Regions from separate parts of the Enterococcus faecalis genome, predicted to be linked through region 1. Evidence: predicted binding sites of a transcription regulator. Region 1 holds the regulator's gene; each other region holds the start of a gene.
The links. The regulator LexA, encoded in region 1, represses DNA repair genes until DNA is damaged. The targets are predictions, from matches to a motif close to CNAACANNTGTTNG.
Positions count from the first base shown of each region.

Region 1 (2,210 bases):
AAGTTGCAGCTAAATGCGCTTCAGCCATTGCCATACCAACAGCCATAGCAATCCCTTGTCCTAGAGGTCCTGTTGTTGCTTCAACACCATCTGTGTGGTGCACTTCTGGATGCCCTGGTGTTTTACTATCCCATTGACGGAAATTTTTCAAATCGTCAATTGTTACGTTGTATCCTGATAGATGTAATAAGCTGTACAACATTGCAGAGCCGTGGCCTGCTGAAAGTACAAAACGATCACGATCAACCCAGTTTCTAGAAGTTGTTGGGTTCACCTTTAAATGTTTTGTCCAAAGTGCATACGCCATTGGGGCAGCACCCATTGGTAAACCAGGATGTCCTGAGTTCGCTTTTTGTACGGCTTCAATACTTAATGTCCGGATTGTATTAACGCCCAATTGATCTGTCTTGTCAAACAAAAAAATCATCTCCTAATTTAGGTTTTTTTTACCTTTATTCATAGTGTAGCTTATTTCGACAATGAAAGCAATTACTTTCTGTTGTGAAGTCCTTTTTCACGCTGAATTTTTTTTAGTTTTTCAGGAGTCACATCGGTCCCTTCTTGATCCACGACCTTCATTCCTTCGATATGGTGACGCATCCCTCCACGAAATGCTTCTAAATACTCTTTACGTAATTCTTGTTGTTCGACTTTTTCTTTCGCACTAAGTTCTTCCACTTTTGCTTTATTCGCTAATTCATTTATACGGGCAATTTTTTCTTTCGATAACATCAAAATCCCTCCTTACTCTCACTGTCTATATTATAAGAACTGCCTTAAAAAAACAACTATATTCTGATATTTATAAAACACGAACGCTTGTTTGATTTCGTTCGCATTTTATGGTACACTAATTTTATCAATTGAAAGAAGGTGCGGGTTTTGGCGAAACGTACAGAAACAAGACAATTAGAAGTACTTAAATATATATACGAACAAGTCGAATTAAAGGGCTATCCGCCAACCGTTCGCGAAATTGGGAAGGCTGTTGATTTATCCTCAACTTCTACCGTTCACGGACATTTAGCTCGTCTTGAAAAAAAGGGTCTAATCTTACGTGACCCAACAAAACCGCGAGCAATCGAATTAACACCAGAAGGCTTGGAAAAGATCGGAATTCAGCCGACAACTATTCCGATGTTAGGTGTCGTAACTGCTGGTGAACCAATTTTAGCGGTGGAAGAAGCATCAGATTTCTTCCCGTTACCTCCTGATTTACGTACAGAAGAAAATGCTTTATTTATGTTGATGATTCGAGGAGAAAGTATGATTAACGCAGGTATTCTAGATGGCGACCAAGTGATTGTTCGTAAGCAATCGAATGCCAATAATGGCGACATCGTAATCGCAATGACCGATGAAGATGAAGCAACCTGTAAACGATTCTTCCGAGAAGTAGATCATATCCGCTTGCAGCCTGAAAATGATGCATTAGCGCCTATTCTTTTAGATAACGTTACAATTTTAGGTAAAGTTGTTGGTTTATATCGCAATCATATTTAATAAAAAAAGGAAGTCACTCTGTTGAGCGGCTTCCTTTTTTGCTTGTTAACAAGTAAATAGCCTTTTGAGCTTCCTCGATAACCTCTGCTTCAGTTTCTACAGAAAGTAGATAATTTAAAGCTTCTAAACTTTGCTCGGGTTCTCTTTTTGCGAGCTGACCTAACGACCAAGCAGCTGTTCCGCGAATGACAGGACGCTGATCATTTAAACAGAGAATAATTTGTGGGATAGCTTCACGGCCGCCCAAATTCGCTAACGCAATTAAAGCATTCCGTTGCAATGGTTTTTTACCACGCCAAGAGCTTGCTAAGTGTCCGAATTGCTGTTTAAATTCTTTATTGGAAATAGTTAATAACGGTGCCAATTTGGGATAAACTTCTTCAATCTTTGGTTCCATCTCTTCATGAAAATGAAAATCTTTTCCTTTATTATAAGGGCAAACCAGCTGACAAATGTCGCAACCATAAATGACGTTACGCATTTTTTTCCGATACTCTTCAGGCATCATGCCTTTTGTTTGCGTTTGATAAGACAAACATTTTTGAGCATTCATTCGACCGTCCCCTAACAAAGCCCCTGTAGGACACCCTGTGATACAACGAGTACAATCACCGCAACCGTTTGGAACAGGTTCATCTGGCTCAAATTGAATGTTGGTGGTCACCTCACCTAAATATACAAAGGAACCAAATTCTTCGGTAATCAGT
Region 1 is NZ_CP118962.1:1,367,538-1,369,747, reverse strand. It holds gene tkt (transketolase) at 1-418, opposite strand, end outside; gene PYW42_RS06740 (DUF896 family protein) at 490-732, opposite strand; gene lexA (transcriptional repressor LexA) at 883-1,503, shown strand; gene queG (tRNA epoxyqueuosine(34) reductase QueG) at 1,517-2,210, opposite strand, start outside.

Region 2 (2,210 bases), 760 kb from region 1:
AAGAAGTCATCTGGGAAAAAGTCCAACAGCGTATACGGCGGCTCTCCCTCTTGGCGACCGTCCATATGTCGAGAGTAATTCTCAATCCCTGACGTATAGCCCATCTCTCTCATCATCTCAATATCATAGTTAGTTCGCTGTTCCAAACGTTGGGCTTCCAATAATTTGTTTTCACTGCGAAGCACTTTCAAACGTGCCTCTAATTCTTCTTGGATCTGCGAAATGGCGTGTTCCATATGTTCTTCGTTCGTCACGAAGTGTGTTGCCGGAAAAATAGCGACATGCTCTGTTTCGCCGACAATTTCACCAGTTAACGCATCTACTTCACGAATTCGATCAATTTCGTCTCCGAAAAATTCAACACGTAGCGCATGCTCATCCCGTGAAGCTGGGAATATCTCAACCACATCACCGCGGACACGAAAACGCCCCCGTTGAAAATCAATATCATTTCGTTCGAATTGAATATCGACTAAGCTTTTTAGTAACTCATTACGATCCATTTCCATTCCCACACGTAATGAAACAACTTGTTGACTGTATTCCCGCGGATCCCCTAAACCAAAAATACAAGAAACTGATGCTACCACGATGACATCGTTTCGTTCCAATAAAGAACTTGTCGCTGAATGGCGTAGTTTATCAATTTCATCATTAATACTGGAATCTTTTTCAATATATGTATCACTTGAGGGTACATATGCTTCTGGTTGATAATAATCATAGTAACTGACAAAATACTCGACCGCATTATCTGGGAAAAATTCTTTAAATTCCCCGTATAATTGTCCAGCTAGTGTTTTATTATGTGCAATCACTAATGTTGGTTTGTTCACTTCTTGAATCACATTAGAGATTGTAAATGTTTTACCTGTTCCGGTCGCTCCAAGTAAAATTTGAGCTTTTTCTCCACCTTTGACACCGTCAACTAGTTCAGCAATAGCGGCTGGCTGATCTCCGGCAGGCTCATATTTAGAAGCCAAATGAAAGGTATTGGAAGTTTCTCTTTCGATCATTTATAACTCCCCCTCAAAGTGTCTAATTTCTCTTAAATTATCGGCCCATTCTGGCAGAATGTCCACTTATTAGTTTAACATACCGAACATATTTTCGCCACTTTTGCTGTTTCGGACTTCAACTGATCTTAATCTTTTGTTCTTAATTTCTATGTCACATTTTATAACATGCAATGTAAGGAAATTAGAGTTTTTTTCTCTTTTTAGCGTTCAAATACTTGTCAGCTTCCTATTTCTTACTATATAATTGTTCAATATGCAAAACTAGGAGGTATTTTATGAAAAGGAAACACTTTTTACTTTCTTTCTTTGTGATGATGGTAACTCTGCTAACATTCATTAGTGGCACTTCAGCACATGCGGAAGGAAAGAAATATACAATTGGAACGGATTTAACATTCGCCCCTTTTGAATTCCAAGACTCAAAAGGAAAATACATTGGTATTGACGTTGATTTATTAGATGCGATTGCCAAAGATCAAGGTTTTGAAGTGGATTTAAAACCATTAGGCTTCGATAGTGCAGTCCAAGCGATTCAATCTAAACAAATTGATGGCATGATTGCTGGAATGAGTATTACGGATGAGCGAAAAAAATCCTTTGATTTTTCAGATCCATACTTCGATAGCGGTTTACAATTAGCGGTTAAAAAAGGAAACGACAAAATTAAATCATATGATGATTTAAAAGGCAAAACGGTTGCGGCTAAAGTTGGAACTGAAAGTGCCAACTTCCTTGAAAAAAATAAAGAGAAATATGACTACACCATCAAAAATTTTGACGATGCAACGGGTCTTTATAAAGCCTTAGAAAACGGCGAAGCGGATGCAATCGTTGATGATTATCCTGTATTGGGCTACGCAGTGAAAAATGGCCAAAAATTACAATTAGTTGGCGATAAAGAAACAGGCAGTTCTTATGGTTTCGCAGTGAAAAAAGGTCAAAACCCTGAATTAATCAAAAAGTTCAACGCTGGTTTGAAAAATCTTAAAGACAATGGTACTTATGATAAAATTTTAAACAACTACTTAGCGACAGGTGATGAAACAAACACACAAGACGCTGGCGAACAGATGAAAAAAATCACTCCTAAAAAAGAGAAATATGTGATTGCTAGTGATTCTACGTTTGCTCCGTTTGAGTTTCAAAATGCCCAAGGTGATTATGTCGGAATTGATGTAGATTTAGTCAAAC
Region 2 is NZ_CP118962.1:605,018-607,227, reverse strand. It holds gene uvrB (excinuclease ABC subunit UvrB) at 1-1,016, opposite strand, end outside; gene PYW42_RS03045 (amino acid ABC transporter substrate-binding protein/permease) at 1,295-2,210, shown strand, end outside.
Region 2: uvrB (excinuclease ABC subunit UvrB) is a predicted target of LexA. The motif match lies at 1,100-1,113, and genes of this name have one in related genera.

Region 3 (2,210 bases), 440 kb from region 1:
CCTAGTCATTCCCGTAATTCCCCAATTAAAAGAAGAAATGCATTTTTCTGGTACCACAATGGGAATGATGATTTCTATTTTTGCGATTGCCCAATTAATCACATCGCCAATCGCAGGTGTCCTTTCGGATAAAATTGGTCGGAAAAAAATGATTGCGACGGGTATGTTGGTGTTTTCAATTTCTGAGTTATTATTTGGTTTAGCCCAAGCGAAAAGCGGTTTTTATATTTCTCGTGGTTTAGGTGGGATTGCCGCCGCTTTATTAATGCCGTCAGTGACAGCCTTTGTGGCAGATATGACCACGATTTCTGAACGTCCGAAAGCGATGGGACTTGTGTCAGCTGCAATTAGTGGTGGTTTTATTATCGGACCAGGAGTTGGTGGTTTTATTGCTTATTTAGGTATTCGCGCTCCATTTTTTGCGGCCGCATTTTTAGCGTTTATTGGTTTTATTTTGACATTAACTGTTTTGAAGGAGCCGGAGAAACGAATTTTAGCCGCTGTTGAAGCGAAAAAAGGTTCATTTATGGATATTTTAAGAAATCCAATGTTTACCTCATTATTTGTGATTATCTTAATTTCCTCTTTTGGCCTGCAAGCGTTCGAATCTATTTATAGTATTATGGCGACTATTAATTTTGGCTTTACCACAAGTGAAATAGCAATCGTGATTACGGTTAGTGGTATTTTAGCGTTGATTTGTCAGTTGTTTTTCTTTGATGCAATCGTCCAAAAAATAGGTGAAATGGGTTTAATCCAATTAACCTTTTTTGCAAGTGCCATTTTTATTGCCGTGATTGCCTTTACAAAAAATAATTTAGTTGTTGTATTTTCAACGTTTATTGTCTTTTTAGCGTTTGACTTGTTTAGACCAGCAGTAACTACTTATTTATCCAAACATGCTGGAGATCAACAAGGAACCATCAACGGACTAAATTCGACATTTACAAGTTTTGGTAATATTTTAGGACCAATGGCAGCAGGAGCTTTATTTGATATCAATCACTTTTTCCCTTATTATGTTTCAGCAGTAATTCTGTTAGGAACGGGCTTTTTATCGTTATTTTTAAATCGAAATAAGATGTAAAAGAAAAAATAAGTATTTGGAATATAAAAATTCCGAATACTTATTTTTTTTGATCACCGACCGTTCTTGAAAAAAACAAAAAAATAAACAGTGTTCGCTTGATTAATCGAACGTTTGTTCGTATAATGATTTTGCAAGTGAGGTGATGTTTATGAAATTTGATTATGAAAAAGAACCTAGTCGCGATATTCTTTGTATTGATTGCAAAAGTTTTTACGCTAGTGTAGAATGCGCAGAACGTGGGTTAGATCCGTTGAAAACGATGTTAGTAGTGATGAGTAATGCCGAAAATGCGGGGGGATTAGTTTTATCAGCATCGCCAATGGCAAAAAAAGTTTTAGGTGTTTCAAATGTTACGCGTAAAAATCAAGTGCCCGCTCATCCTGATTTATATGTGGTCCCGCCACGAATGAATTTGTACATGAAAAAAAATCAAGAAATCAATAATTTATATAAAAAGTTTGTCGCAGATGAAGATCACTCTGTGTTTAGTGTAGATGAATCATTTCTTGATGTAACGGCTTCTTTAAGTTATTTTCATTGTGAAACCGCCTATAAGATGGCTCGGATTATCCAAAGAGTCGTTTATAATCATGTGGGTATTTATGTGACCGTTGGGATAGGGGACAATCCGTTACTGGCTAAATTGGCGTTGGACAATGGCGCCAAACATTCGCCAGATTTTATTGCAAAATGGCGGTATGATCGTGTACCAGATACTGTCTGGCAGTTGCCTTCTTTGACAGATTTTTGTGGGATTGGTCGCAGAATGGCTAAACGACTGAATCGTTTAGGAATTGATTCTGTATATGAGTTAGCGCAAGCGAATCCGCATCTTTTACAAGAAACATTTGGCGTGATGGGGCTTCAATTGTATGCTCATTCATGGGGGATTGATCGTACCTTTTTAGGAAAAAAAGCACCACATAAAGCTGAAAAATCATTTGGAAATAGTCAGATTTTACCGAGAGATTATGCGCGAAGAGATCAGATTGAACTAGTCTTAAAGGAACTGACAGAACAAGTGGCTACTCGTTTAAGAAAAGCGCATTGTCAAACGGAATGTATCACAGTCTACGTTGGTTATTCCAAAGGTCAAATTGACCGTGAAGGACGAACTGGT
Region 3 is NZ_CP118962.1:924,917-927,126, forward strand. It holds gene emeA (multidrug efflux MFS transporter EmeA) at 1-1,087, shown strand, start outside; gene PYW42_RS04620 (Y-family DNA polymerase) at 1,239-2,210, shown strand, end outside.
Region 3: PYW42_RS04620 (Y-family DNA polymerase) is a predicted target of LexA. The motif match lies at 1,195-1,208, and genes of this name have one in related genera.